One region of the Leuconostoc sp. S50 genome, then DNA from elsewhere that is predicted to be linked to it. Evidence: predicted binding sites of a transcription regulator. Region 1 holds the regulator's gene; each other region holds the start of a gene.

Region 1 (10,937 bases):
GTAATCTTTATAACCTTCTTCGTCAACGACCCAATCAAGTTCACCGATATATTCAGCATTAGGATCATGATAAGCAAATTCATGTTTGAACTTATAAAGCCCATCAGAAACATCAAATTCACCAATGCCACCAAAATCATATTCGACTTTGCCAAGCGACAGTCCCCATTTAAGCATCTCATATTGAATGGCAGCGGGTGCGTTATGTTTGCCAAATTCGCGATAAGAACCGGCATACATGTACCAAATTTCATCACCATAAGCAAAGCCTAAACCACCAGCAATCACTTGTCCTTCAAAATGAGCCAAATAGACTCGGAATAATCCTGTCCCTGCCCATAATTTTTGCATACGAAGGAAGTAATCTAGTGGTCTGTGGGTAATACCATGGTTTTTCGCCATTGCCACATAGGTATCAAATAGTGCTCGAATATCATCTTCACTATCGCCAAATGTAATTGTCACACCATCGCGAAATGCACGTCTGATATCATTACGAAGTTTAGGCTTGAAGTGCAACATCAATTCATCTTCATTTGTAATTGGCATAGCACCTTCACCGCGACCATCGTAGTATAAGACGACATTCTTGCGTGGTTGAATATTGCCATGCATGTGTGTAACCTGCGTATTACGTGTCTGGAAACCTGCATCAAGATATTTTTGATTCAACTCGTCAGAATACTGTACCTCAGGGTCCATTCTCAACAAGAAGACATTATCTGGTAAGGCTGCTAAAGCTTCCTTAATCAAATCCTTAATTAAATCAACATCTTCAATATCGGCAACCGGTCCACGGCCAGCATAAGCTAAAACTTTACCAGGGACGGCCTCAACTGTTAGTACTGACATAACTGCATCAATTTGTCCATCAGTTTCATGATAAACATAAACGTGGTTCCAGTTTGCTTTCAATTCACCCCATAGTGGATCTTGTGTGACTTGTCCTCTTGGATTTTCACGCACAAACTTTTGATATGCTGAGACTTTTTCTTGATCATCTAAATTTAAAATTGTCATTTAACTTATAATCCTGTCGTAATTGAACCGTAATTTTCAATGAAGTAAACCAACGTTTGCAATTCGTTGGTTAAGTCAACGTTTTGAACACGAACGTTGGCAGGGACTGTGACACGTAAAGGCGTAAAATTCAAAATACCTTTAACGCCGGCACTCACTAATTGATCTGTAATATCTTGAGCAACACCTTGTGGCACAGTTAAAATCGCAATGTTAATGCGCTGTGCACTAATTTGTTCCTTCAATTCACTCATTTTATAAATTGGAACACCGGCTAAAATAGTGCCTGTTCGCTTTTCATCAGCATCAAAGGCAGCAGAAATGCGCATATTTGAAGACTGATGGAAGTTAAAGTTAAGTAAGGCTTGTCCCAAATTTCCAGCACCAATCAACGCGACGTTAATCAAACTATCTTGGTCCAAAACGTTGGCAAAGAAATCTAGTAACGCTTTAACTTCATAGCCATAACCTCTTTTACCTAGTGCACCAAAATAAGAAAAATCACGACGAATTGTCGCAGCATCGAACTTAATGGCATCACTTAATTCTGATGATGAAATACGATCTGTACCAGCATCATGTAAGAAAGTTAGATAACGAAAATAAATTGGTAACCGCTTAGCGGTTGCGCGTGGTATTTTTGGTTGTTGCGTCATAATATATCTCCAGTAATTTCACTTGTGAACTTTTGCATAGTAATTGTACCATATATTTAAGGCTTTTGCGAAAAGATAGTGAAATATTCACAATGATGTCACGATTGTAACAATTCAAAATCTAATCCTGGATCCGTGTTAAGATCCAAATCCGCAAAGATATTTTGTTTATAATTCCAGTAACCAGCAGCACCAATCATCGCAGCATTATCGCCGGTATATGTCAGTGGGACTGGAATAAATATTGTATCATTGAAGTCATTTAAAAGTGTCGTTAGTGACTCGCGCAATTGTGAATTAGCGGCAACACCACCAGCCAAAACAAAGCTTTTAACTGGATAATGACGTAATGCGCGCTCCGTGCGACCGATCAACGCATCCACAACAGCATTTTGAAAGCTGGTGGCTAAGTCATCTTGATTAATCGTTTCTTGTTTTTGTTCGGCATGATGCACGTAATTAATAACGGCACTCTTTAATCCTGAAAAACTAAAATCATAGTTATCTTCGTGGGCCATAGCCGTTGGAAATTTAATGGTTGCTTTACCTCGGTGTGCCATTTCATCAATGGTTTTACCGGCTGGATAAGGTAGTTTTAATAGCCTTCCGACTTTGTCAAAGCTTTCACCAGCGGCATCATCTCTTGTTTCACCTAATACTTCAAACTTATTCTCAGATGTCATTAAAACTAATTCAGTATGACCACCAGAAACCATCAGGGCCATAGCTGGATATACGATTGGTTGATTAAAATTGGCAGCAGAAATGTGTCCTGCTAGATGATTAACGGGTATGATTGGCAAGTCGTGCGCCAAGGCAAACGTTTTGGCCCCCATCAATCCAACCAGCAGCGACCCAACAAGACCGGGGCCATAAGTCACTGCAACCGCATCTAAATCAGATGGTTTAACCTGAGCTTGCGCCAAGGCATCATCAAGCACTCTGGTGATCCACTCAATATGATGACGACTCGCTACTTCAGGTACAATACCGCCAAAGCGTTGGTGGGAATTGATTTGCGTCGCAACACTATTACTCAACACAATATGTCCGTCTTCAACTACTGCTACACTGGTTTCATCAGCACTCGATTCAAATGCAATTATTTTAGTCAATTTTTCGCTCCATCATAATGGCATCATCACCATTTTTGTAATATTTTTCTCGTCGATAATAAGGTTGAAAACCAACTTTGTGATACAGTGCCTGTGCTGCTGTATTAGTGCTAGCTACTTCTAAAAGTACGCGCTTCGTTTTAGGCAAAGCAAAGACCGCCATCAGTAAGGCTTGTCCAATGCCTTGATGTTGAAATTTAGGCGAAACACCTAAACTACCAACTTCAACCTCATCTAAGATTTGCGTCGCGCCAAGAAAGCCACCTGTCGTCACAAAATAAATAGAACGTGGACTACCAAGTTCATGCTCAAATACTTCTTTTGGCCAAGGAGACGGCGCAAAAGACTCATTTGCTAATTGCCAAATGTCATCAAGATCTTCAATTGTTGCCCGTCTGATTATCAAAATTTAGTGTCATTGAGACCGCATCTTCGTGGTCACCAAGATAATAGCCCTTCTTAATTTCTGTTTGTTCATAACCCAATTTACGATATAAAGTCTGCGCATTGGTGTTAGAACGACGCGCTTCTAATGTCATTGTCGACATGTGCATGTTGTGTGCAAATTCGTGAATTGATTCAAGTAACATCGTACCAATACCGTGTTTCTGCCAAATTGGAACCACAGCAATATTAGTAATATGCATATCACCAATGTCTGAGCGATACGCTGCGCCGGCAAAAGCGATTACTTGTCCGCGACGTTCAACGACTAAATATAAACGGACATGTGGTCGCGATAATTCACTCATAAAATCACGCAATAACCACGGTGCAACGCCCTCATACACCGCTTCTTCTATCTTGATTAAAGTATCGATATCTTTTAGTGTTGCACGACGCAAAGCAAAAGATACCCCACCAATTTCGACCTGTCGTGCCTCAAATTTTGGTAAATTAAACGGTAAATGCTGTTGTCGTTTAAACTTCAAAAACATAATTTTCTGGCTTGTCCTCACCGGGATGGGCTGCAAGCCAATTCAATTCGGCTTGCGTTTTCCGTAAATAATTAGGATTGAAATCAGCAATATGAGAGGTTGGCGTTGTGGCAATACCTAATTTGATAATGCTCTCGCCCTCAGGTAAACTATCTTCAGGCGTCAATACTGACGCACGATCACCAAATTGGTCGTGAATTTGGTCAAGGAACGGTGTCGTATCACCCATGAATAAAATATTACTTGGTTGCGTCTGCAAAAAAGCAAATAGGTTACTAATAGGTTGATGAGACTCTGGAAAAATTGACTTTTCTTCTTGATAAACACCAGCAAAAACATTTTGATTACGTGCATCAAATAATGGCACAACAAGACCATTAAAAGAAATTTGTGATGCCAAAACAGCAAGACTGGAAACACCAACTAATTCGGTATTTAATGTATCCGCTAAAACTTTCGCCACGGTAACACCAATTCGTAATCCAGTAAATGAGCCCGGTCCCTGTGCCACAACAATCCGATCAATCTCTTGTAGCTGCCATTTTTGACTTGCCAAAGCAGACTTAATAGCCGGCAACAACTGAATCGAGTGATTTCGCGCTATATTGGTCGTAAAAATCTGTTTAATTTGTTCGTCTTCTGCCAAACTCACTGTCAGTGGTTGGTTACTTGTATCAAATGCTAAAATCTTCATAGGTTTAATTTTATCACAAAAAAGCTGCCATAAGGCAGCCGTTCAATACATTATTGTGTGACTTCTTTAACGAGTGCAATCACTTCGTCGTTGGTTTCAGCATCTAATGCTTGCTGAGCCAATTCAGCCATTTTTGTTGTATCTAATTTTTTCATCAATGAACGTGTTTGCAAAACTGATGGGGCGCTCATTGAAAATTCATCTAAGCCCATACCCATCAAAACAGGAACAGCGATTGGATCGCCAGCCATCTCGCCACACATCGCAACAAACTTGCCTTCGTTGTGTGCCGCAGCAATAACGTTATTAATCAAACGCAAAATTGATGGATTATAAGGTTGGTAAAGGTAGGCAACCCGATCATTACCACGATCAGCAGCCATTGTATAACCAATCAAATCATTGGTACCAATTGAGAAAAAGTCAACTTCTTTAGCAAATTTATCCGCCAACATGGCAGCTGCCGGAATTTCAATCATGATGCCAAGCTTAATGTCACCAACTTTAACACCGGATTCTTCAAGCTTAGTTCGTTCTTCAACGTAGATTTTCTTGGCGGCACGGAATTCACCAAGTGTCGCAATCATTGGGAACATAATCCACAGATTACCAAATGCTGACGCTCTTAGTAACGCACGTAATTGTGTTCTAAATATTTCAGTTTGATCCAATGAAATTCGGATGGCACGGTAGCCTAAGAAAGGATTTTCTTCTTCTGGCAATTGCCAATAGCTCAAATGCTTGTCACCACCAATATCCATTGTTCTAACAGTAACCGGCTTGTCACCCATCTTTTCAACAACAGCTTTATAGGCTTCAAACTGTTCATCTTCAGTTGGCAAATGGTCTGATTCCATATAAAGAAATTCTGTACGATAAAGCCCAATTCCTTCAGAACCATTATCCAAGACTGCAGCCATATCCTTTGGTGAACCAATATTGGCACCAACGACAAACTCTTTACCGTCCGCGGAGACAGATTGTTCATCTTTAAGCTTTGCCCACTCAGCGCGTTGTGCGAGATAGTCATCAGCCTTTTTTTGATACGTTGCTAATGTATCGTCGTCAGGATCGGCAATCACATCCCCAGTCAAACCATCAACAATGACCAAATCACCTGCAGCAATTTCCTTTGTGGCTACATCAGAACCAACAACAGCAGGAATTTCCAATGTACGTGCCATGATTGAGGCATGCGCTGTACGGCCACCCAAATCAGTCAAAATACCTTTAACAAATTGGCGATCTAGTTGCGCTGTGTCAGACGGTGTCAAGTCCTTCGAGACCAACACCACTTCTTCGTCAATCAACGCAGGATTAGGTAGTGAAACATGCAACAAATGCGACATAATTCGCTTCGTCACATCGCGAATATCTGCTGCGCGTTCTTGCATGTACTCATTGTCTGTCATCGCTTCAAACATGCTAATATACATATCTGTTACTTCTTTGACAGCAGTTTCAGCGTTAACCTTTTCATCAGCAATCTTTTGCTTAATTGCGCCAGACATTTCAGGGTCAGCTAACACCATCAAATGCGCTTCAAAAACTTGTGCTTCAGACGCACCAAGGTTTTTTTCAGCTTTTGATTTAATTAAAGTTACATCTTCACTAGAAGCCTTCAAAGCATCGTCGACACGTGCTTGTTCAGCCGTCACATCATTAATTGTTTTTTTGTCAAAAGACAAATCAGGATCAACTAACAAGTAGGCTTTGGCAATTGCCACACCATTACTTGCCGCGATTCCTTTGAAGTTCTTAGTCATTGTTATTCTGCGAGTCCTTCTGTGCCCATTGCTTCTACGATAGCTGCCATAGCAGCTTCTTCATCATCACCTTCAGTTTTGATTGTAACATCAGCACCTTGGCCAACACCCAATGACATCACACCCATGATTGACTTCAAGTTAACATCCTTACCTTGATATGACAAAGTAACATCAGAAGCAAACTTTGAAGCTGCTTGAACCAACAAAGTTGCTGGACGTGCGTGAATACCAGTTTCTGCTACGATATGAAAATCTTTTGATTGTGCCATGATTAATTTCTCCTTTTTAGCTGTTAATCAGCTTCTGAATATAGTTTATCAAAGCGCTTACAAAATATCAAGTAAAAAAAAGCACAAATCGCCGTTGTATCAAGCCATAACGCTGAAAACGCCTATCTAACAACGTTTTAAATGTAAACGTTTACATTTTGTTCACAATTTATTTTCTGTAAATTGAAAATATATCTGTCATCTCAGCGCTTTATTAGGAAATCGAAACCACCTTATCAATTAGTGGTAAAACAGCAGGATGTTGCTGATGTGTGATCATCAGCACTGTTTTATTTGACATTGATAAAATATCACGCTCAATGGCGACAGCAGCCTGTTGATCAATAGCTGAGCTTACCTCATCCAGTAAAATGACCTGACAATTCAGTGCCAATCCCCGTGCTAACGCAATCCGTTGTTTTTGACCACCTGATAAATTTTCTGCACCACTTTTAATTTGACAGTCTAATCCTTTTTCAGATACAAATTCTGATAGACCAGACTGTTTAATTGCTTGCCTTAACTGTGCTTCAGGAATGTTGCGATCCAGAGTGATGTTTTCTTGCAATGTACCAGAAAATAAATAAGGCGTTTGTGTGACAAAGGCAATGCCTTGACGTAAGGATTGGTTGTCAATGAGTTCTTCAGGTCGGTCATTATACAAAACGTGACCATGTTCCGGCACTAATTGACCAGCAATTACTCTGAGTAGTGTTGATTTACCACTGCCACTTGGTCCGACAATCATATATTTTTGATTGGCTAAGAATGTTAACGTTGGAAAATGAATTGTGTCATCATTTTTAAATCGCACAACGACATCTTGCAACGTAATTTTTTTAATTGTTTTGATACTATGCCCTTGATTTGGCGCTGCAATGATCGACTGATATTTTTGAAAAATTGCTTGCGTTCCGGCAATTTGGGCGTAGCTCGCAGCAGCTGTTGCGGCAGAACTAAATAACAGTCCCGACAAAGTACCAACCGAAAATAGCGCCCCAATTCTTATGTCATGATTAAAAAATAAAATTGCGCTCAACAGACTCATGCCAACTTGCGTTAAAACATTAACCATTGAAATATTGGCTTGCATAGCGCCACGCTGTTTCGTATAAGCAATGTTTTGTGCCATCACTTTATCTTGAGTCGATTGCATTTTATCTACCATTAACGAACTGCGATTGAATTGTTTAAAGGTATCAAATCCCGCTAAAATGTCCGCGAGTCTGCCGGTATAAGTCTCATTTGCAGCGCTTTGTTTTTGTGTTACGTTTTGCATTCTTTTAGCAAAAAGCCTTGGCAACCACGTTAAAAACGCCCCAAACACTATGGCATAAACTAACAAGCGCCAGTCAAAATAAATCAAAGCCAAACCCGAAAAAATAGCGAGTGCCGTTGCATTAATAGTGCTATAAAGTGCTGACATACCCTCTTGTTGAATCCGATTAATATCATTTGTAAAATATGAGACGTATACATCTGATGATTTTTGATGAAACTGATGAAAATCAGTTTGTGATAGTCGATTCATCACCTGATTTCGAATATCATTGCTTTGAATTTGGACCACTTTCTCCTCAAATTTTGGCACAAAATAATAGCCACAATAAAGCAAAACAACCCATGCAATAAGGTTTAAAATCACATAAAACAGATAAGTTGCTACGTGGTGGCCTGCCAATGCGTTAATCGATTGTGAAATCGTCACCGAGGCGAGTGTTTGCGCTAAAGGTTGAATCAAAAGACCTAGTAAAAGTAATATGTTTAATCGCTTGAATTTTTTAATAATTTGCCACATGATCATGCCCTCACTATAAAATTTATAAAACGATTATCATCTTTTTATTATCGTGTTACAATAAAACAAACGTCGCCAATTGGCGACATATTTTAATTTAGAGAGAAATAGTGTGATGACAATTAACTTTGGTCAAACAATTAGACAAATTCGTCTTGCTAAAGGTATTACACAACCTGAAATTTATGCTGGTGTGATGTCAAGATCGTTTTATAGTGAGTTTGAACATAACCGTCACCACATACGTGTCGATCAATTCATCGCCCTCTTAAAGAATCTCAACGTTGATATATCAGAATTTCTTTTCATCGCTAATCATTACGATTTTGATGACGAAAATGAATTGACGCAACTCGTGAATGATTTATACAATGAGAGAAACATCTCCGCCCTATTACCATTGTCTGAAAAATATCGACATGATCGATCACGCAATATTCGTTTTATTGCGATGCGCGCCTATTTACTTTTTTATGGCACTGGTAACAATCAAAATTTGTATTCTTTAGAACCGTTAACTGAACTCATCACTTTTATGAGAGAAACCGACGTGGATGGCTGGACATTATTTGAATTACAGCTCGCCGATAATTATTTCATGACAATTGAAAATGAGAATGAATTTGCCAAACTATTTTGGGCAGTTGATCGTCAATACCTCAAATTTCACGCACTTGATAGCAAAATCATCACGCAACATGCCACTCATTATTTCAACACGATCCAAAATATTTTACTTAGACATTTTTCAAAAACGCTTTTAGAACAGGTCATGAAACACTGCCAAGAATTGTTCCAAAATGATAGTAATGCCGAAGTTCAGATCACCCTAAAAGCCACATTACTTTATGCCAATCTTTACACAGACTATCAAAATACGCAGTCAGAAGCATACGAATTTTATCGTGCGTTACAAACGATAAACTATCCCAACATTCGTTCGCTACTACTAGTCCACCAAACACAAATGAATAATATTAAACATCCTTTTTATGATACTCATGGTCAATTGACCAACTTCGTCAATCACCCTTCAAAAACCGTGTCGGAAATATTAGCGCAAATAAAAACAGAGCGTCCTTAGGCGCTCTGTTTATTTTAGATGTTAAACTCTTGATTTCCTGCCGCTTTACCCAGCCGATTGTTAAATGCCTTACCAATGCCAATTGGTGGCATTTTTTCAACATAGATGGTAGCAACTGTGGCTTCATCGTCATAATAACGTAAACCAGCAAATAGTTGTTCTGTGGCTGTTTCTAATGACTCGCCAAGTGACCACGTTTTTTCTTGGGGAATTGCCATTGCTGCAATCGTTGCATCTTGTGCCATCACAACATCATTTTTTTGCAACACTTCTTTTAATGTCAGTGCATCTAATCGGTCAAACATCACCACATTTTTGTCTGGCGCATAGTGACGATATTTCATACCTGGTGCTTTTGGTGTGACATCACTAGCAACTGATTTCGTACTGGTTGCGTCAACAACCCTGACACCTAATACCGCTTCTAACTGTTGTTGTGTCACCGCACCGGGACGAAGAATTGTTGGTATCGTTGCTGACATATCAATTACTGTCGATTCAACACCCACAGTTGTCGGACCATCATCCACAATGCCTGCAATTTTGCCCTGCATATCATGCCATACGTGTTGCGCCGTTGTAGGTGATGGCTTGCCAGAAATATTAGCGCTTGGTCCGACAATTGGTACACCAGCCACGCGGATTAATTGACGCGCGGCTTCATTATCTGGTAGTCGAAAGGCCACTGTTTGCAAACCACCAGTGACGATCATCTCAACACGTCCTGGCTTGATAGGTAAAATAATGGTCAGAGAACCCGGCCAAAATGCCGCCATCAAAGTCTTTGCGGCTTCAGAAATCACCACAAACTCATCTAATTGCGATTCATCAGCAACAGTCATAATCAACGGGTTATCACTTGGACGTCCCTTTGCCGTAAATACCTTTTGCACTGCTGCCTCGTTTGTTGCATCAGCACCCAAACCATAGACCGTCTCTGTTGGAAATGCGACAACCTCACCTTGTTGTAATAATGCACTTGCTGCAGCTAATGATTGTTCATCTGTTTTAAAAATTGTTGTTTTCATTTCTCCACTCGAATCATGCGATCAAGTCCCGCAAAGTCTTGCCGCAATGTTATTTTGGCGTTGGGTAACGCCGCTTGCATCATATCAACTACCGCCGGTCCTTGTTGATAACCGATTTCGAAATACGCGCGTCCGTGTGCTGTTAAATGTTCATCTAAACCAGCAGCGATTCGTTCATATATATCCAAACCATCATGTTCCGCAAATAACGCGTTATGCGGTTCAAATTTCAACACACTCGCATCCATCTCGTGCTTATCTTGAGTCGCAATATAAGGCGGATTACTAACAATAATGTCAAATACCAGACCATCTAACTGACTGTACACATCACTTTTGGCAAAGTGTAAGAATGACAATTCAAAGCGTTGGGCATTAGCTTGTGCAACAGTTAGTGCCTCATCAGAAATGTCTGTTGCAAAGCCACGCACACGCTGATTTTCTAACATTAATGTTTCAATAATAGCACCACTACCAGTACCAATGTCTAACACAGAGACCGGTTGAACGCCTGATCCAGCGTCTTTTAAAATCCAATCTACTAACTCCTCGGTTTCCGGTCTGGG
Region 2 (10,937 bases), on a different contig from region 1:
ATAGCAGCCGGAATGGCCACGATTAAGCCATACACTAATACAGTTCCCGGATTAGCACCTAGTGCCCCCGCAATCGCTGTTGGTGCTGGATGAGGCGGCAAAAAACCGTGCGTTACTGACAAAGCAGCAGCCATTGGAATACCAAGATAAAGTAACGGCACTGAAGCTTCTAAAGCAATCGCAAAAACAATCGGAATCAATAACACCATGCCCACTTCAAAGAATAACGCAATACCTATGATAAAAGCCGCGACCATAATTGCTAACTGAACACGCTTTTTTCCAAATTTAGCAATCAGTGTGTGTGCAATACGATAAGCACCACCGGCATCAGCGACTAATCTTCCTAGTACTGCACCAAAACCAAACACAATGGCCAATTCACCAAGGGATGAACCAATACCATTTTGAATTGAAGTGGGAATTTGATCCAGTGGCATACCTAATCCCGCGCCAACTAGAGCAGCAGTTAAAATCAGTGAAATAAAAGTATTAATCTTAAACTTGATAATCAAGACTAATAAAAATAGGATGCCCAATCCTAAAACAACAAATGACATCATAAGCATTCTCCTAAACAATATGTTATTTTCTGTAACCGCTTTCATTTTATCACACAATTCATATTTGTGGTTAAATTTTGTCGCAAAAAAAAGCACCTCACATGGAGATGCTTTTTTCAGTAATTTAAACGTCGCGACGACGTTCTTTAATACGAGCTGCCTTACCTTGCAATGCACGCAAGTAGTACAACTTTGCACGGCGAACTTGACCAAAGCGAACAACTTCAATCTTGTCAACACGTGGTGAGTGCAATGGGAAAGTACGTTCCACACCAACACCTGAAGAAATCTTACGAACAGTGTAAGTAGATTGGATACCAGCACCCTTGCGCTTGATCACAACACCTTCAAACAACTGAATACGTTCGCGTGAACCTTCAACGATCTTAGCATACACTTTAACAGTGTCACCGGCACGGAATTCAGGAATATCAGTACGCAATTGTGCTGATGTTACATTTTCTAAAATACTATTTTGACGCATTGGTCATTCTCCTATTCGACAATCTTGCACTTGCCCGTAGGCTAAACGCACAGCGGATTGTCGTTAATATGGCAATTATTAGCCATACAACAGTATATCAGACACAGTGCCCTATGTCCAGTGTTACTTAGCACGGGTCATTAAATCACTTGCAATTTTATCAATTTTAGCTTGCGATATTGCTTGTGTATCGGAAACGACGCCAATATAAAACTTTAGTTTTGGTTCTGTACCGGAAGGTCGAACCGCAACCCATGAACCATCTGCTAGCCAATATTTCAAAACATTAGCTTTTGGTTGCTTGAGTGTGAGCGTTGCACCTGCGTTATCAGTTTCTAGTGAAGACAAGAAATCCTGTACACGCGCTACGCTGACGCTGCCAATCGCGTCTGGTTGATTATTTCGGAATTCAGAAATGATGGCTGCCATTTCATCGTTACCATGAATACCCGGAAAGTCCAAACTAATGGTTTTTTCTTCAAAGTAACCAAACTTTTCAAATAATTCGTGAACACCATCGGCAAATGTTTTGCCTTGTGACTTATAGTATGCCGCGACTTCAGCAAATAACACTAGTGCCTGAATTGCGTCTTTATCATGAGCAAAGGGCTTTACCAAATAGCCGAAACTCTCTTCAAATCCAAACAAAAACTCATGTGATTTTGTTGCTTCGTATTCATCAATTGTTGCTGCAATATATTTAAATCCAGTCAACACGTCCGCAGTCTCAACGCCAAAGCTTTCAGCAACAGTTGATGCAAATCTTGATGAAACAATTGACGTCACAATGGCGCCATTTTCAGGCAATGAGTTCGTATTTTTCTTCGCCGTCAAGAGATAATTGACTAATACAGCAGCAATTTGATTGCCTGTAAGCACTTGGAAACTACCATCCGCCAACTTAACCGCGGCACCCATCCGATCGGCGTCAGGATCAGTCGCGACCACCGCATCTGCACCTTCGCGCTTTGCATATTCAATCGCAAGTGTTAAAGCTGCTGCATCTTCAGGATTGGGCTTTTTGACCGTCGGAAAATCACCGTCAATGACAGCTTGTTCTTTAACGACAGTATAGTTAGTGAAACCAGCCTGTTGAAGAGCCTTTTCACCAATATACTGACCAGTGCCGTGAAGTGGTGAATAAACAAATTTGAGTGAAGCCCCCTCACGTGCTACTAGTTCAGGATCAACTGTTACTGCTTTCATTTTTGATAAGTAAAGGTTATCAATATCGTCATCAATCATTTGAACATTGGCGCTTGTCTCATCCAATGAGATATCAAAAATATCAGCAATACCTTCCAACTCTTTCACAACTGCTGAAACAGCGTCGGGAACCATTTGGCCACCATCTTCACCATACACCTTATAACCATTGTATTCTTTAGGATTATGTGAAGCAGTAATCATGATACCGGCAAACGCGTTCAATTCGCGCACAGCAAATGATAGTTCAGGTGTTGGACGCAATGATGTAAACAAATAACTCTTGATACCATGTGCAGAAAGTACCTGTGAAGCATCTGCCGCAAACTCAGGAGAAAAATGACGAGAATCAAAACTGATTGCCACGCCACGCTGTTTTGCTGTCTCCCCTTGCGAAGCAATATAACGTGCCAATGCTTCAGTCACCTGACGAACAGTATAAATGTTCATGCGATTAGTACCAGCACCAAGTAGGCCACGCATACCCGCCGTACCAAAACTCAAGTTTTGATAAAAAGCATCTTCCTGCTCTTCAGCTGAATATGATGCCAAATCAGAAGCTAGATAGTCAGGCAAATTCGCCGATTGCCACTGTGCCAATTTTTCTTGATAACTCATGATTAACCTTCTTTTCCCATTTTCTTAAATTATAACAAAATTATTTCCGTGTGAACAATGTCAAAATCCAGTTTCTAAACTTTTTCGTACGCAAAACAGTAATTGCTATCACAGCAATTACGATAAAAATGGTCAGAGTCACTGCCTTTGGTATCTCCAAATGACCGACAAAATAACCAATTGAGACAATACTGGCTGACCACAAAACACTAGCAAAGGCAGCCATTCGTAAATAAACTGGAAAAGCTAACCCCAACCGATGTGCTAGCAATGGGACAGCAACACGAATAAATGGCAAAAAACGACCCAATACAACGAATAACAACCATCTTTTAGGATGAAAATCTTTAGCAATTTCATCAGTCAAGTTACTGTGTGAATATTTTTTAATCCAAGGTATTTTAGCTACTTGTGTCGTAATCAATGCCCCCAACCAATAATTAACAGCATCTCCTAAAAACGAAGCGATCGCAAAAATACCAATCGCCAAAAATAATTCCCAAATATTGTGATGGGCACCAGCCAAGCTACCTACTGTAATCAAAATAGTATCACCAGGAATAAAACCTGTCACAATCCCAGCAGTTTCAATGAATATCAAGGCAAACATGATGGCAAATGCCGTTAATGTGAAGTGTTGATCACTGGCAATTAAATGATCTAGCCAGTTGGGCAATGTAGTGATTGAATTTAGAAACATTTTCCCCTCCGAAATGTCGCCAAAAGTTAGTCTTTTGGTAAATACAGTGACACTGGCAACAAACTATCAGTTGGCACAGTCGTTCTTGGTGTTTTAATCAGTGCAAACAATACTTCTATCAATTGTGATGCGGCCGCCGCAATCGGCTGCACAATTGTTGGCAAATTTGGATGCAACCGTCGAACAATTGGCGTACCATCGTACCCAATAATGTTAATATCCTCTGGCACTTTTTTACCTGCTCTCTGCAGCGCATTTTCTAGTTGAATAGCAGCCACGTCGTTATAGGCAAAGACCCCCTCAATACCATTTTCAACGATATAAGACACCATATTGTTGATGTCTTTATTTGTAGCAAACCCTTGTAAACTATAATTTTGTCTGACAACAGGAATAGAATTCTGTCGTGTAGCGCGTAAAAATCCTGCATATCGTTGATGAGTTGGTGATTCTGAGCCATCATCATCGCTCAGCATTAACAGCTTTTTTGCCCCAGTAGACAACAAATACTCGCCAGCTAAGTAGCCCCCTTGTTCATTATCCTCGCTTACAATTGGCACATTATCCGCCAAATATCGATCATAAGAAACAATTGGTAAATAGGTGTTTTGATACTCACCAATACCCAAATTATGTGAAGAAGTAATAATACCTTCAACTTGATTTGCGGCAAGCATTTGAAGATACTGACGCTCTTTTTCAACATTATTAGCTGAAGTTGCAATAATGACCTTATATCCTAGCTCAAATAGTTGTTGTTCAATTTCGCTGGCTAAAGCTGTAAAAAAAGGGTTTTCCATGTTTGGAAAAATCAATCCAATAAATTGCGATGATTTTCCTTGCAGCGAACGAGCCATGGCATTAGGCTGATAGTGCAACTCTCGCATAGCTTCGTGAACTTTATTAATTGTTTTTTGGCTCAATGAACCATAGTTATTGATGACACGCGATACCGTTGTTACTGAAACACCCGCCAACGCCGCGACATCACTTAATTTTGCTACCATTGCAATCCTCCATACTCTCTTAATATTCTATCACATGGTCTACTCCCCTTACTAAAATAAATGTGATAAACGTTTGACTTTATCTTGTTAAAGGTTTACCATTGTCCTCGTAAGTTAATTTAATCACAAAGTAAAAAGGAGAACAAACATGGAAGCACTTGTGTTAACTGGTACAAAAAAATTAGAGGTTGAAAACATTGAAAAGCCTGAGGTAAAGCCGAATGAAGTGTTGATTCATACAGCATTCGCTGGTATTTGCGGTACTGATCACGCTTTGTATGCCGGTCTTCCTGGCTCAGCCGATGCTGTGCCACCAATCGTTCTGGGGCATGAAAATTCTGGTGTTGTAGCTGAAATTGGTTCTGATGTTACAAACGTTGCGGTGGGTGATCGTGTCACAATTGATCCCAATATTTACTGTGGTCAATGCAAGTATTGCCGTACAGCACGTCCAGAGCTTTGCGAAAACTTGTCTGCAGTTGGTGTAACACGCAACGGTGGCTTTGAAGAATACTTTACTGCGCCCGCATCAGTTGTTTACCAAATTCCAGATAATGTTTCACTTAAGTCAGCTGCGGTGGTTGAGCCGATTTCATGTGCGGTTCACGGTATTCAACTTCTTAAAGTGACACCTTACCAAAAGGCATTGGTTATTGGGGACGGCTTCATGGGTGAACTCTTTGTTCAAATTTTGCAAGCTTATGGCATTCACCAAGTCGATTTGGCTGGTATTGTTCCTGAAAAGCTTGCTATGAACAAAGAAAAGTTTGGCGTGAAAAATACGTATAATACAAAAGATGGGGACAAAATTCCCGAAGGCACTTACGATGTTGTTGTTGAAGCAGTTGGCCTACCACAGACACAAGAAGCCGCAATTGAAGCCTCAGCTCGTGGCGCTCAGGTTTTGATGTTTGGTGTTGGCGGTCCCGACGCAAAGTTCCAAATGAACACTTACGAAGTTTTCCAAAAGCAATTGACGATTCAAGGATCATTTATCAATCCAAACGCATTTGAAGACTCATTGGCATTGTTATCATCAGGCAAGTTAGACGTCGAATCGCTAATGTCACACGAATTAGATTACCAGACTGTTGATGACTTCGTGAATGGTAAGTTAGGTGTCGTTTCAAAGGCAGTCGTTAAGGTTGGTGGCGAAGAGGCATAAAATGGCACAAAACGCGCAACATCATAATCCGCGAAGCATTTCAATGAGCAAATCACTTATGTTTTTTGTCATCTCATTGATTTTAAATGCGATGGGAAATGTTTTGACGCTCGTCACAGCTTCACATATAAAACCCGCTTTTTTGGGATCAGCTTATTGGACTGCCGCAGAGGCTAATCTAGGTCAAGCTTTATTAGGAAATAATTCACTTGTCCTGTTTTGGGCATTTTTAGTTCTTGGCATGCTTATTTCATTCCTGAATGCGTTATTAATGAAAAAGTTAGATTGGCATCGTATCATTGGTAATTTCTTGTTTATGTTACCATTTTCAATTTTTATTCAATGGTTTTCAAATATTTTCAATCAAATTATGCCAAATGCTAACTCAGTAGCAGCAACTGTATTGTATACAGTAATTAATTTTATTGGTGTTGGCTTAATCGCCGTTGCTATTTCGATTTATCAACGTGTGAATTTAGTGTTACACCCTGCCGATGATTTGATGCAAATTTTACGTTTCAAATATTTTCACGGGTCGGCTTTCAAGGCTATGTGGGCGTCCTATATTCCGCCAACGATTTTTGCAATTATTGCCTTTGTGATCACTTTCCCTAATTTGTATAATTTCGGGTTAGGAACTATTTTTGCATTCCTATTCCAGGGTGGCATCACAGGAATCGCGGACAAGTACGTCTTTAAGAATTTAAAGCATCAGGCAATAGATGTTGGTAATTAACGCAATTATTACGTAAAATGAACATATCAGTAGCAATTCTACTAGAAAGGTATTATTATGGCATTTTCAGATTATTATAGTGGTGTACAACACATTGGTATTCCCACATCATCTTTGACACAATCAGAGGCTTTTTGGACAAAATTGGGATTTAAAAAAACTGGCGATTTTCCTGCTGGTAAAGTTATCTTCATGCAGCGTGACAACTTAGTCATCGAAACTTGGGCCGGAGATGAAGTTGTTGGTAAACCAGGTGCAATCAATCATATTTCAATGGATACAACTGATGCTGATGCTGCTTTTTCGGCAGCAAAGGCAGAAGGGTTTGATTTGCTTAACACGGAAGTGCAACATTTACCATTTTGGGAAAAAGGAATTAAATTCTTTAACTTGCAAGGACCAGATGGCGTTATTGTAGAGTTTTGCGAAATAGTTAAATAAGCAAAAAGCGCCAAAAGGCGCTTTTTAATTCTATAATTAAATCGACAAAAAATGCGCACATTACTGTGCGCATTTTTCAGTCAGTTGTAGTTGTTTGAACAGCAGTTTGTAAATGGCTGATGTAGTCATAAACTCCTTGTCCAGCCAAGCCGCCATCACCAACAGCTGTTGTAATCTGACGCAAATCTTTGACTCTGACATCTCCTACTGCAAAAATGCCAGGAATTGTCGTCTGCATCTTATCATCAGTTAATATCCATCCCTCAGAGTCAGTAATGTCTAGATTTTCAAACCCTTGAGTGTTTGCTTTTAAGCCAACATAAATAAAGACACCAGCTGCATCAATATGCGATTTTTCCTTTGTTTGATTATTGATAACATCAAGTCCTGTGACTTTGTCATTATCACCAGTAATCGCTTCTACTTCTGTATGCCACATAAATGACATCTTTGGGTTCGCAAATGCCCGATCTTGAATAATTTGTTGGGCACGCAATTTATCACGGCGATGTAGAACAGTAACAGACTTTGCCAGGTTAGTTAGATAAAGTCCTTCTTCAATTGCCGAATCTCCACCGCCAACAACAACTACATCCTCATCACGGAAAAACGCACCATCACAGACTGCACAATAACTCACGCCACGACCTTGATATTCTTCCTCGCCATCGGCTCCTAAATGAATATGCTCGGAGCCCGTCGCGATGATAACCGCTTTGGCAACATAATCGTCCATGTCAGTATGAATATACTTCAAGTCATCCTTTAATTCAACACGTTCGACTGTCCCAAAACCATATTCAGCACCAAATTGTGTTGATGATGAATACATTTTTTCAGCTAAGTCGGGGCCTAAAATCGAATCAAAACCAGGATAATTTTCAACTTCTGCCGTATTATTCATTTGCCCACCGTAAATACCGCGATCAAGCATTAGAACTGATAAATTGGCACGTGAAGCATAGGTAGCTGCTGTCATGCCGGCAGGACCTGCTCCAACGATAATAACATCATATATTTTAATATTTTCTGGCATCATTACACCTACACTTACTTTTTGTTATGACTATTGTACTCGTTATTATAGAAAATGTCGAGGGCAAAACCTGTCATTAAATCTTTTAATGATTAATATGAAAAAACGAGAGCTAGTCTCGTTTTTTAGTAATTAAAGTTTGGCCGCTAACTCTTTGATATAAGCACGCAGTGCATCTTTAGTCTGTGGGTGTTTCAAACCGAATTCAATGTTTGTCTCTAAGAAACCAATCTTTGAGCCAATATCGTAACGACTACCCTTGAATTCATGAGCATAAACGTGTTGGCGATTATTCAAAGAATCAATTGCGTCTGTCAATTGAATTTCATTGCCCTTGCCAGGCTTTGTGTTTTCCAATTCTTCAAAAATTTCTGGGGTTAACAAGTAACGTCCAATAATTGCCAAATCTGAAGGTGCTTCTTCTGGCTTTGGCTTTTCCACAAAACTCTTAACACGGTACAGACCGTCGTCGTTCACTTGAGCCGCTGGATCAATCACACCATATTCTGATACTTGATCATGAGGCACTTTCATGACAGCCAAAGTTGATTCTCCCGTTTCTTCATATCGATCAATCAACTGCTTTGTCAGTGGCACCTCATCTTGCATCAAATCATCACCAAGTAGCACAACAAAAGGCTCGTCACCAATGAAAGCCTTGGCAGTCAATACAGCGTCACCTAGGCCTTTAGGATGTGATTGACGTATGAAATACATATTGATATCTGTTGTTTCTTCAACAACCTTGAGCAAAGCATCTTTACCTTTTTCGCGCAAATTATTTTCCAATTCAGGATTTGAATCAAAATGATCTTCAATTGACCGCTTTGACTTACCGTCCACGATAACAATATCTTCAATACCAGATTCAATTGCTTCTCTTACAATATATTCAATTGTTGGTGTATCAACAATTGGTAGCATTTCTTTTGCTAATGCTTTTGTTGCAGGTAGAAAACGTGTACCTAACCCTGCTGCTGGAATAATTGCCTTACGTACTGGTTTCATAATTTTTCTCTTTTCTTTAATCTTCACTGCGCAAATTTCGTTGCATTAATTGTGTAATCGCATTTTGCAACGGCAGTTGTTCATACAATACTTGATAAATTGCTTTTGTAATGGGCATATCCACTTGATGTTGCACAGAAAATTCATAAACAGCTTTCGTCGTGCTAACACCCTCAATGACCATTCCCATGGTATTTTCCACTTCAGCTAGCGATTTGCCAGAACCTAATTCTCGACCTGCTCGATAGTTTCTGGAATTTGGTGACATGCCTGTCACAATCAAATCACCAATGCCTGCCAACCCCAAAAACGTTTCTGGTTTAGCACCCATTGCCTGACCTAACGCGCGCATTTCTACTAATCCCCGTGTTAGCAATGCCGCTTGGGCATTAGCGCCATATCCTAACCCGATTAATGCCCCTGAACCAATCGCGATAATATTTTTTAACGCAGAAGCTAATTCAGAACCCAATAAATCATGGTTCGTATATGGTCTAAACACATCGTTTGCAAAAATTGATTGAATTAATTTGGCTGCATTAGGATCATCACTAGCAATTGAAACAGCCGTCAAATCATGTTTGATAACATCCTCAGCGTGTGACGGACCCGATAACATGGCCAAAGCTGTACGGTATTGTGCCGGTACTTCTTCGGACAGCATCTCTGAAATACGTTTAAATGTAACAGGTTCTAATCCTTTTGTTGCATGCGCTAAAATAACACGATGGTTTTGCTTTACCAAAACATCTGCTAATTGATGTGCAACTTGGCGAACTGCTTTAGTTGGCACAACACTTAGTACAATATCGACGTCTGAGACCGCTAGTGCCATATTATCAGTGGCCATCAAGTTATCATTTAATATTGCTGTTGGTAGATATTTCTGATTTGTATGCTGATCGCTTATTTCTCTGGCTTGAGCAGGGTTATGAGTCCACAAACGAACGTCCTGGTTATTTTCAGCAACAACATTAGCCAAAGCTGTTCCCCATGATCCAGCACCTAATATGGCAATTTTAGTCATTTTTTTCACCTGCTGCATCAATCTTTTCATTTTTCGCCATTTCGGCCGTCATGCGTTGTTCTAATGTTTGTAGCGCGTCAATTCCCATATTTGCTGTTCTAAATTTAACAGCAGCTGCATCAATCACACTGGCCGTATTACGTCCTGGGGTGACCGGTACAACCATGCGCTTGATTTGAACACCCATAATTTCTAATGAATCATTATCATTTCCTAATCGGTCAAAATTAGCTTCACCAATTTTTCCATTTGAAAGATGAATGTTCAAAGCGATGGTGGCATGCGATCGAACGGATACGGCACCATAAACTTGCTGAACATCAATGATACCTACACCACGAACTTCCATCATGTTTCGCAAAACACCATTGGGTTCACCGATTAAGCGTTCTTCATCTTCTTGATAAATATCAACACGATCATCAGCCACTAACCTGGCTTTCCCTTGTTGAATTAATTCAAGCGCTGATTCCGTTTTGCCAATGCCCGCATCTCCTGTAATCAATACACCAAGACCATGAACATCAATTAAAACACCATGGACGTTTTCTCTTGGGGCCAGTTGCCCACCCAGATAATAAGTCATATTTGATAAAATACGAGATGACGTCAACGTTGAAGTCAAAATCGGAATATGTGCTTCCTCTGCCGCTTGCTTTAATTCATCACTAATCGGTAAGCCTGTTGAGACAACAAACGCTGGTGTTGTCTTATCGGCCATTCGTCGATAAACCATCAACAATTCGTCATGATTCATACGTTCTGAAAATGATGTTTCTGTTATGCCTAACAACTGAACACGTTCTGGTGCATAATAGTTGAAATATCCGGTCATTTCAAGACCGGGACGTGAGATGTCAGCCGTCGTGATTTCTCTGTCAAGAAACTGCTCACCTGAAACAATTTTCAGGCGCGTGTTAGCCACTAGTTGTTCTACTGTTACTGA
Region 3 (10,937 bases), on a different contig from region 1:
AGATTTCGTCACTCACTTTTCTTGTTCCTCTCTACATTTATAGTATAACACATCTGTGATATAACACAAGTGTAAACTATTGTATTTCTATTTTATTTTATTACATTAGTTGTTTTTTGCCAGTGTTGTCATGATAAACTAGATGTTATTGGAGAATATCATGTCAAAAACACCCTATCATATCAACTTACCTGAAGAAATTGTCACTGAATTGAACTTACACCCCGAGCAATCCTTTCATTTAACTTTGCGGAACGGATCGCTTACGCTACACCCAATAAACGGTCAAAATGAAATTCAAACGTTATCACTGCGACATTTCTTAGTGCCATCAGTTTTGGCGGCATTGTTATTCATTGGTTATGCATTTTATCAACGAGAATTTCAGTTACCACTGGGCGGCGATAATTCAATTGCCAGTGCCGTTATTCTGTTAGGCGAAATGAGTGGTATGCTTAGTTTTTTGGTAACTTATGTTCAAGAAGTACGTCGTCAACCTAATGCACTCAAGCGCAAAACGAGCTGGCGTGTTTTCCCTGCTTTATTGATTGCTTTTGCGATTATTTTAGCCTTTATAACCTCTGGATTCTTTTGGGCAATTAATTATTTATTCCAAAATGTAACCTTTGATTTATTCACCTCGGTGGTGTTATTTGTTTTATTTGATGCGATTATTAATTTTTTGATGATTTACGCCGCTTTGTCGATTTCAACTTTATTTATTACTGCGATTTTTGTGATGACTATGATTGGCGGCGTCTTGATTGCAATGGTAACTAACAGTTCACGACTATGGTGGCAATATAACTTGAGCTTTTTAGGAACAGACGGCGCTCTTGACGCTTGGCAATTTAACGCAACTTTGATTTTGGCTGGCTTAATTTGGATTGCCTTAGTTGATTATTTGTTTGTACCACTACAACAAGTCATGCGCGGCAATCACCGACTGATTGCTTTACGCGTTTTGCTAACATTAGCTGCCATCTCACTAGCAGGTATCGGCGCCTTTCCAAATAATGCCGGGCAATTGCATTTTATTCATGATCAAATTGCCAACGGCTTAGTCTATTTTATTTTAATTTTGATGGCTGGTAACCGTTGGTTATTGCCCAATGCACCGCGTGAATTCATGGTTACGTCATACGTTATTGGTAGCATTTTAGTTGTCACAATGCTGTTATTTCAAGTCGTTGGTTATTTGTCTCTGACTGCTTTTGAAATCATTGCTTTTGGTCTGACATTAAGTTGGATTTTATTACTATTACAAAATATTTACCGGCTATACTATCATGCCTACCAAACATTTGTCGTCAAAATTTCTTGAGGTGCCTTTCCCTTAGCCAAACATGGTATGATTAAGGACGTAACGAACCGCTATTTGGCATTGCAATGCAGAAAGTAAAACATGACAACAGAAAAAAAACGACCCTATCAAAATGGTCACAATAGGAATCAACAAAAGCCTGCCTATAAGCAGTCATTTAAAGGCAACCGCCGACCCAATCATGGCGCACAAGACGGGGTCAATGTTCGCGTTGGTCAAAATTTCCCATTAACAATCAAACGATTGGGTATTAATGGTGAAGGTATTGGCTATTTCAAACGCAAGATTGTCTTTGTGCCAGGTGCTTTACCAGATGAAGTCGCTGTGGTAAAAGTCACGGAAGTTGAACCAAAATACATCGCCGCCAAAGTGCTCAAAATTCGTGAGAAATCACCACAACGTGTCAAACCACTCGATGAGTACGCTGATACTGTAGGTGGCTTTGAACTTGAACACATGACATATCCGGCGCAACTCGCCTTCAAAAAGGACGTCATTGCCCAAGCTCTTGAAAAATTCCAACCCCGTTGCTGGACACACTATGAATTACGCGACACAATCGGCATGGACAACCCATACGATTACCGTAACAAAGCGCAATTCCCCGTTCGCAAAATTGGCGATAAATTAAGTGTTGGCATGTACAAACGCGGCAGTCATGAACTTGTCGATTTGCCCGTTGTACACACGCAAGACCCAGCCACCATGAAAGTTATCCGCAAGGTCGCAGAACTACTCGATAAACTGTCTGTCTCCATCTATAATGAAGATAAAAATCGCGGTACTGTGAAAACAATTATCGCCCGTGTTTCACACACAACAGGTGACGTGCAATTGACTTTTGTCACGCATACTGATGGCTTCCCCGGAGATACAGCTTTAATTGCTGCTATCAATCAAGCATTACCTGAAGTCGTGGGTATCTTCCAAAATTACAATCCCGGTCGTACAAGTTTGGTGTGGGGTGAGGAAACGCTCAAATTATGGGGTCGTGACACGATTGAAGAGACCATTCTCGGCAAGACCTTCCAATTATCGCCTCGAGCTTTCATGCAACTCAACCACACGCAAATGACTGTGGCGTACGAAGAAGCATTAACCGCGCTAAATTTGTCCCATGCAGATAAACTCGTTGATGCCTACGCTGGTGTTGGAACGATTGGTCTGACATTAGCAGACAAAGCTGGTGAAGTGCGTGGCATGGAAATTGTGCCAGAGGCTGTTGATGATGCCAATGACAACGCTGCACGCAATAATATCACAAATGCACATTATGAAGTTGGCACAGCCGAAGCCTTATTTCCAAAGTGGCAGGCACAAGGCTGGGTGGCCGACGCTTTGATTGTTGATCCACCACGTACTGGTTTAGACACTGCTTTACGTCGGGAAATTCTACGCACAAAACCCGAGAAATTTGTTTATATTTCATGTAATGCTTCCACGTTGGCACGCGATTTAGTGGATCTCGCACAAGTCTATCAGGTTGAGTATATTCAAAGTATTGATATGTTCCCACAGACTGCCCGTTGGGAAGGTGTCGTTAAATTAACAAAACGAGGTTAACCATGCGTGGTATGATCCATCATATTGAAATGAATGTTGCTAACTTGGAGAAATCACGTCAATTTTGGCTACCTTTTTTAACAGCACTCGACTATGACATTTATCAAGAATGGTCGTCCGGCTTTTCAATGAAATTAGGTGAGACCTACTTAGTATTTGTCCAAACCGAAGACAACTATTTATCACCAAGTTTCCATCGCAAGCACAATGGTTTAAATCATCTCGCTTTCCATGTCGCCTCACGTCAGGAACTTGACCACTGGCGTAACTGGATTCATGAGCTTAACCTGAAAGAATTGTACCCGCAACAATATCCATACGCTGGCGGGCAAGATTACCAAGCCCTTTATTTTGAAGATCCAGATCGATTAAAAATTGAACTCGTTTACCAAGAAGTCTGAGTCATCAGGCTTTTTTTATTGTCGCACTAATGGCTAAAACAACATCCTTTCAGAAGCCAATGTGAACACAAAAAACTCACAATTTTCACAAACATATCAAGTGACAAAAGCCATGTGCGTGTTACCATAAAAGTAACAAATCTATTATTTTATTTTGGAAAGTAGGCACTCTTTTATACCGTTTTATGAGACACTGACTAATAGATTTTGGGGTAGTAAGTTAAATATAATTCAAAATAAAAATTGCAGTTCATATCACGTATAAATACAATTATTGGAAAGCAGGTATATAGTATGACACAGTCAGATTTTGGCGTTGTTGGCTTAGCGGTAATGGGTCGCAACTTGGCACTCAACATTGAGTCACGTGGTTACACCGTTTCAGTGTTTAATCGGTCTCGCGCGCGAACAGATGATTTGGTTCAAAAGCACGCTGATAAATCATTTATTCCTAGTTATTCAATCCCTGATTTTGTACAATCCATCAAAGCACCACGCCGTATTTTACTAATGGTTAAAGCTGGTAAAGGCACTGATGATGTCATTGATGAGTTGCTACCACATTTATCAAAAGGTGATTTGCTCATTGATGGTGGTAACACTTTCTTCCAAGATACAATCCGTCGTTCAGAAAAACTCTCACAATCAGGCATCAACTTTATTGGCATGGGTGTTTCTGGTGGTGAATTAGGCGCACTCGAAGGACCATCGCTAATGCCCGGTGGTCAACGCGAAGCTTATGATTCAGTGGCACCTATTTTGGAACAAATTGCCGCCAAAGCGCCTGAAGATGGTCGGCCAACGGTTACTTATGTTGGTCCAAATGGTGCTGGTCACTACGTCAAAATGGTGCATAATGGTATCGAATATGGTGATATGGAATTAATCGCCGAATCATACGATATTTTAAAGCGTGTCCTCGATTTGAATGCCAATGATTTGGCTAAGACCTTTGCTGATTGGAATAGTGGTGAATTAAACTCATACTTAATCGAAATCACAGCCGATATTCTAACCCGCAAAGATGATTTAGGTTCTGACAAACCAATAGTAGACTTGATTCTCGATCGCGCCGGTAACAAAGGCACGGGTAAATGGTCATCACAATCAGCACTTGAAGTTGGTGCACCACAGTCATTGATTACCGAATCTGTTTACGCACGCTATATTTCAGCGCTAAAATCAGATCGCCTCGTAGCTGCTGATTTGCTAAACGGTCCTGATTTTACCTTTGATGGTGACAAAGACAGCGTCGCAGAAGATGTTCGTCAGGCACTCTACTTTGGTAAAATCATGTCTTACGCCCAAGGATTTGACCAATTAAGGATGGCTTCTGATCATTATGATTGGGATCTACCATTTGGTGAACTTGCGCAATTGTGGCGTGCTGGTGCGATTATCCGCGCACAATTCCTACAACGAATCACCGACGCCTATACAACTAAAAGTGATTTGCATAATTTGCTTTTGGATAGCTACTTTAAAGACATTGCTGAAAAGTATCAAGGTGCAGCCCGCCGTGTTGTGGCACTTGCTGTATCAGCCGGTGTTCCAACACCGTCGTTGTCTGCTGCAGTCGCCTATTACGATTCCTACCGATCAGCTGTTTTGCCAGCCAACTTGATTCAAGCACAACGGGATTACTTCGGCGCTCATACTTATGAACGCGTGGATAAGCCAGCCGGCGAAATGTTCCACTATTCTTGGTACGACGAGGCTTAATTTTAACCTGTAGTAATATGTGGTTTCATGTTCAATGTTTCTCATAATCACTATCTATTTGTTAGTGTAAAGGCACCACAGCTTATACCAAAAAACAACAACACTCATTTTATTGCCATCAAATAGTCGTCATCAATTTGGTGGCTTTTTGTTTGTATCAAAACGATTTTGAGACTTTTTGTCTCATTTTTTGAAGTGGCTAGCTCCCTTTATTAGTTCACTTGACAATTGATTGATAAACGTTTAAAATTAATATTTGTTTGTTATTTTATTCACATTTTAAGGAGAGTATTGATGTTTGTTTTAAATAAGCCAAAGGCTAGTCTCAAAGAAATCATTATCAAAAGTGTCTGGTACGGTTTCATCGCCGGTATGATTTCCGGTATGGTAAAAATTGGTTGGGAAAATATTTTTCCACCTCGTACAATTGCCCGTAACCTGATTAATCCGCCACAACACATGGCCATGCAATTAGGTATTCCAAAAAAATTAGTTGAATCTTACTTCTACTATTCACAAGATCAAAAAGTTTTCTGGTTCACCTTGATTTTACATTTTTCATTTGCTATCGCCTTTTCAGTCTTGTACGTTTTTGTATCACAATACTGGTCAAAAATTGGTTTGTGGCAAGGTGCCGCTTATGGTATCGTTCTTTGGATTGTGTGGCACGTCATCTTGATGCCCGCCTTTGGAACGGTCCCTGCACCATGGGATCAACCATTCGATGAACATTTCTCAGAATTCTGGGGACATATCGTTTGGGCGTGGTCAATTGCCGCAACCGTTTACTACTTAATCGCTAAAGATAAAAAAGGTCATCTTGAAAATATTTAATGCTAAGTTTGACACACAAAGGATAATTTTATCCTTTGTGTTTTTTAATTACAGCTGGTATTCCTCATCAATTTGCATTACAATATCTAGCAATAAAAGAAACATATCCCGTCAACTTACCCTTTGGAGAACGACATGAAAAAAGACAGTTTTGGTCGCAGTAATTTAGATGATACTTTAAACGATGTCACCAACCACCCAGAGCGTGGATTGAGCTTATTATCAATTAAAGGCACTATAATTTTGGTTGTCATCGTGATAATTGCATTATTGATTTATGTGATCACACAATAAAACACACACAACTCACGTTGCGTGTGTTTTTCATTAACATTAATTAAAACTGATCTTTCAACAATTGCTTAATTTCTGCCAAACTAGGTTGGCGTGGGTTACCTGGTGTTGTTTGGTCATTGTAAACCAAATCAATCAAGCTATCCAAAGCATCGTCAAAGTGCTTCTTGTCAACGCCGTTGCCTGACAATGTTTGGTTAACTTCAACTGACGCAGCCAAATCCTTAACAGCTGCAATCAATGAATCAACCAATTCAACATCTGTGTTACCCTTCAAACCAAGGTAACGTGCGATGTCAGCATAGTCCTTTTGTGCTGTATAAGTTTCGTAGCGTGGGTATGGTGTACGCTTAACATTACCAGTTACGGCATTGAACTTAATCACGTGTGGCATTGCAATCGCAATGGCCAAACCGTGTGGCAATTCGAATTCACCACCAGTCTTGTGGGCCAAGGCATGGTTGATACCCAAGAAGGCGTTAGCAAATGACATACCTGCCAAAGTTGAAGCATAGTGCATCTTTGTACGTGCGTTTTGACCTTCTTTAGTTGGGTTCTTTGGATCATAGTGATAAGAGTCAGCCAAGTTATCAAAAATCAACTTAATAGCTTGCAACGCCCAAGGACGTGTAAATTCTGAGGCCATTACTGAAACGTATGATTCCAAGGCATGTGACAAAGCATCCAAACCAGAGAATGCAACTGTGCGCTTTGGTACAGTCATCACGAATTCTGGATCAACAATGGCAACTTCAGGTGTTAACTCATAGTCGGCCAATGGGTACTTAACGTGTGTTTCATCATCAGTGATAACCGCGAATGGTGTCACTTCTGAACCAGTACCTGATGTGGTTGGAATTGCAACCATTTGCGTCAAACGTGCATGGTAGAACTTAACAATACGCTTACGGATATCCATGAACTTTTGTTGTAGTTCTGTAAACAAGTCTTTGATAGCATCATTATCTTCCAAGATACCTTCATGACGTGTTGAATATTCGTACAAGAAACGACCAATCTTACCAGCATCCAATGCTGAACCGCCACCAAGCAAAATGACTGTGTCAGGCTTAAAATCAGCCATTTGACGTGCAATTTCAACTGCTTGTGACAAGGTTGGATCAGGCTTAACTGAACCGTAGATGTTAGTTTCGACTTGTTCTTGACGCAATTCAAGTTGGCTCAAAACCTTACCAACGAAGCCAAATTGCACCATACCAGGATCAGCCACGATGAAGGCGCGCTTAACTGATGGTAATTCTTGCAAATAAGTAATCGCGTTTGCTTCATAATAAACTTCCTTAGGCAAACGGATCCACTGTGGACGGTTACGACGACGTGCAACAGTTTTGATGTTAAGCAAGTCGTATGTTGACAAGTTGTGAGACAATGAATTCTTCCCCCATGATCCGGTACCAAGCGTCAATGATGGACGCATAGCATCTGTATAGATATCACCAACACCACCAATTGAATCTGGTTGGTTAACTAAGATACGTGATGCACCAATTGCATCAGCATACTCTTTGATGAATGGGTCATCTTGTGAACCAATTTGGATTGCGGCGTTGTGACCAGCACCTTGATAGTTCAACAATGATTGAACTGTTTCAATGGCTTCTTCACGCTTTTCAACTTTATAAATTGACAATAATGGTGACAACTTTTCTGATGACAGCGCTTCACCAATGTTCTTTTGATCCAACTCGAACAACAAAACATCTTTGCCTTCAGGAATCTTAACACCAGCTTGTTCAGCAATCCAACGACCTGACATACCAGCAACTGGTCCGGCTACACCGAAACCTTCGGCGTTTGGCTTGAAGACGTAATCAGCAATCTTCTTATAGTCTTTCTTTGGCACAAGGTAAGCACCTTGTTCTTGTAATTTAGCCAAGACTTCGTCGTAAATTGGCGCTTGGATAACCGCTGAGTTTTCAGTGGCACAGATCATACCATTATCAAAACGCTTTGACAAAAGTAAGTCTGACACAGCGCGGTCAGTATCTACGGTTGCATCCAAGTAGATAGCACCGTTACCAGCACCAACACCCATTGATGGGTTTCCTGACTTCAAAGCGGCGTTAACCATTGATGGACCACCAGTAGCCAAGATTGAAGCGATGCCATGATTTTGAATTAAAGCAGTTGTAGCGTAGATTGAAGGCTTTTCAATCCATTGGATAAAGTTCTTGGGTGCACCAGCTTTCACAGCTGCTTCATAAACGATTTGTGCAGCGTGAACTGATGACTTTTGTGCTTGTGGGTGGAATGCGAAGATAATCGTATTACGCGTCTTAGCTGTCAACATTGACTTAAAAATCGTTGTGGACGTTGGATTAGTTGTTGGTACGATACCAGCTAATACACCAAGTGGTGCTGCTAATTCAACCTTTCCTTGAATTTTATCTTCATTGATAACGCCAACTGTCTTGTCAAACTTAATCGCGTTATAAACGGATTCAGAGGCAAAACGGTTCTTGGTATCTTTATCTTCAACAACACCTCGACCAGTTTCATCGTGGGCTTCATGGGCCAACAATAGTGAATTTTCAGAACCAGCTAATGCCATTGCGGCAACAATTTTATCAACCTGTTCTTGTGAAAATGTTGAAAATTCAGCCAAAGCTTTTTGTGACTTTTCAACCAATTCGGCTGTCATTTTTTCAGCTTGAGCTGTTAATTCAGCTTTTTCTTCAGGTGTCAAAACCTTTTTAGCGGGCTTCTTTGCAGTTGCTTCTGCCATAATTTTGTGCTCCTTTTTGTTTGCTCATTTCTTAACAATCTAAGTATATAATAAGTGTCAAGAAAAAGCAACACTTTTAATTTTTATTTGTTAAACACTTGATAATTGTACATTTGCAAGCGCTTACAAACACATTGGTAACATTGTGTACTTAATCACAGTATCGGCATATTTTTTTAATATTACGCCTACGGCTTATTATATAACTATTCTATGAAGAAAGTGTAAATATTGCGTCCTAAATATGATAAAATCATGAATTCGTACGATAAACGTGCCAAGCACTTTACGGTGACAATGCTATAATAAGATAATATATTAGCTTGAGGACAAGATGACATGTATTATATTGACGGACAATTTTACCAGTTAGGATACAAACAAAAAATTAGTTTTTTCGTTGTATCTCTAATTATCAATTCTTTTGGGAATGGCTTGAGTGTCGCAACTGCAATGGGATCAGCCCCTTGGACGGCTGGCGCAGCTAATTTAGCCAATCTAACTGGTGCGCCGATCAGTTTATTTCTTGCTTTTTTTGCTACGAGTGTCGCTTTTTTGAATATGTGGCTCGCCATGCACTTTAATTGGCCCCGTTTAATTGGCAATATTGTGTTTGGCATGTCGTTTAGTTTATTGGTTGGTGTTTTTGCTAACCTATTTGTTGCCTTAGGCATTCGCCATCTTGCTTGGTGGTGGTTACTACCAATCGATATTTTTGCGGTGTGGACGATTGGGGTTGCGATTTCCATTTATCAGCGTGTCAATTGGATTCTACATCCCCTTGATGACTTGACCAACATTTTACGGTTTGATTATTTTCACGGCAATGCTAGTAAAGCGCAAATGAGTAACTTTGCTGTTGCCATTGGTATTTCAGCATTCTGTTTCCCGTTCAGTCACCAGCTTGTGGCTTTAGGACTAGGCACGATTGTCTCTTTTCTTTTCCAAGGTCGTAACATTGCTTGGGCCGATCGACATATTTTCAAACGGCTTGTTCACGGTGATATCACAGGTGAAGCTTAAAAAACGTGTGAGTTGCAATTTATCAACTCACACGTTTTTATTGTGGCAAACCAACCTTTTGCTGCCAAAATTTATTACCTAGTACTGTAATGAGCAATTGACGAATACGAGTTAAGTCGACATCTGAAAAATATTGATTCACTGTGACTGAAACACCATTTTTTGATGAAAAACAGTCAACGTCTGGCATGTCTGATATGTAGACGTCTATTGGTTCATTTTGCCAGTCCTTCACGAAATATATGTTTAAGTACTCCCCTATTTCCTCTAATAAACGAGCAGCGTGAGTATTGTCCATGAACCCTTGAGAAAAATCAATATAGACGTTAATCGGTTGAATAAATTGGGAAATGGGTATAATTGTTAACGTCTTATATAACAATTGTGAAAAAGTCGCTTTTAAAAAATTTTCCCGTTCATGCAAATGCGCCGGATAAATTGTCTGAGCTAAATCCGCCAAACAATTCAAGAGAAATATTGCACAAATTGGGTGCCGATCAATAGACTTGTTGATGTGATCGAAAGAATGATCACTAACATTGGTAGACCCAATGCTATGACGAACTACATAGCGCAAAACGATTGTGAAAAATTTGTCGCTTAATTTTGTTGTCACGTCTTGTTGTTTTGTATAGTTGTTTCCAAACGTCAGTACAAATTGCCGATTAATAGTAGCTGAAATTGCTTGGAATAGCTCACAATAATAGGAACTTAAAAATACTGTCTTGCCGATTTTTTTAGTATTGTTGTCGCACGCCATAATGAACAGCATATACCATTCGATTTCATTTACCAAATCAGCACCGGTAAGTCTTGGTATAAAGGGATCTTGGGTAAACAAACTATTGATACTAGGGCCTATCCATTGTGAGCACTTATAGACTTGTGGCACAAACAGCTGCAAATCATCCTTAATCACATGATGCAAATTCAGACGCAAGACACTGACTGCATAATAACAACGAAAAGCCACAACATGAACTTGAGACAAAGGTTCTTGTAAAGTGCTATTTATTCTTACTACATTCTG

The links. The regulator Rex, encoded in region 1, represses fermentation and respiration genes when NADH is low (regulators of the CRP and FNR family bind a similar motif). The targets are predictions, from matches to a motif close to TTGTGAANTANTTCACAA.
Region 2: a site for Rex is predicted at 4,690-4,707, ahead of IAE53_RS01185 (zinc-dependent alcohol dehydrogenase family protein). Genes of this name have one in related genera too.
Region 3: a site for Rex is predicted at 9,028-9,045, ahead of adhE (bifunctional acetaldehyde-CoA/alcohol dehydrogenase). Genes of this name have one in related genera too.

What each region holds. Positions count from the first base shown of each region.
Region 1 covers NZ_JACVUE010000004.1:53,728-64,664, reverse strand. Annotated here, with positions in the region: gene IAE53_RS05050 (peptidoglycan bridge formation glycyltransferase FemA/FemB family protein) at 1-1,020, opposite strand, end outside; gene IAE53_RS05045 (redox-sensing transcriptional repressor Rex) at 1,026-1,676, opposite strand; gene tsaD (tRNA (adenosine(37)-N6)-threonylcarbamoyltransferase complex transferase subunit TsaD) at 1,775-2,791, opposite strand; gene rimI (ribosomal protein S18-alanine N-acetyltransferase) at 2,784-3,197, opposite strand; gene rimI (ribosomal protein S18-alanine N-acetyltransferase) at 3,172-3,729, opposite strand; gene tsaB (tRNA (adenosine(37)-N6)-threonylcarbamoyltransferase complex dimerization subunit type 1 TsaB) at 3,713-4,423, opposite strand; gene ptsP (phosphoenolpyruvate--protein phosphotransferase) at 4,474-6,189, opposite strand; gene IAE53_RS05015 (phosphocarrier protein HPr) at 6,192-6,461, opposite strand; gene IAE53_RS05010 (ABC transporter ATP-binding protein) at 6,676-8,259, opposite strand; gene IAE53_RS05005 (helix-turn-helix domain-containing protein) at 8,375-9,343, shown strand; gene IAE53_RS05000 (L-threonylcarbamoyladenylate synthase) at 9,358-10,371, opposite strand; gene prmC (peptide chain release factor N(5)-glutamine methyltransferase) at 10,368-10,937, opposite strand, start outside.
Region 2 covers NZ_JACVUE010000001.1:258,442-269,378, reverse strand. Annotated here, with positions in the region: gene IAE53_RS01210 (gluconate:H+ symporter) at 1-563, opposite strand, end outside; gene rplS (50S ribosomal protein L19) at 688-1,047, opposite strand; gene IAE53_RS01200 (phospho-sugar mutase) at 1,171-2,871, opposite strand; gene IAE53_RS01195 (DedA family protein) at 2,912-3,571, opposite strand; gene IAE53_RS01190 (LacI family DNA-binding transcriptional regulator) at 3,598-4,578, opposite strand; gene IAE53_RS01185 (zinc-dependent alcohol dehydrogenase family protein) at 4,727-5,743, shown strand; gene IAE53_RS01180 (fructose permease) at 5,745-6,479, shown strand; gene IAE53_RS01175 (VOC family protein) at 6,537-6,920, shown strand; gene trxB (thioredoxin-disulfide reductase) at 6,997-7,956, opposite strand; gene galU (UTP--glucose-1-phosphate uridylyltransferase GalU) at 8,089-8,964, opposite strand; gene IAE53_RS01160 (NAD(P)H-dependent glycerol-3-phosphate dehydrogenase) at 8,981-9,991, opposite strand; gene hprK (HPr(Ser) kinase/phosphatase) at 9,984-10,937, opposite strand, start outside.
Region 3 covers NZ_JACVUE010000005.1:110,154-121,090, reverse strand. Annotated here, with positions in the region: gene IAE53_RS06105 (DUF998 domain-containing protein) at 161-1,324, shown strand; gene rlmD (23S rRNA (uracil(1939)-C(5))-methyltransferase RlmD) at 1,406-2,887, shown strand; gene IAE53_RS06095 (VOC family protein) at 2,890-3,288, shown strand; gene gndA (NADP-dependent phosphogluconate dehydrogenase) at 3,583-5,010, shown strand; gene IAE53_RS06085 (DUF1440 domain-containing protein) at 5,305-5,844, shown strand; gene IAE53_RS06080 (hypothetical protein) at 5,980-6,138, shown strand; gene adhE (bifunctional acetaldehyde-CoA/alcohol dehydrogenase) at 6,182-8,884, opposite strand; gene IAE53_RS06070 (hypothetical protein) at 9,224-9,907, shown strand; gene IAE53_RS06065 (helix-turn-helix domain-containing protein) at 9,945-10,937, opposite strand, start outside.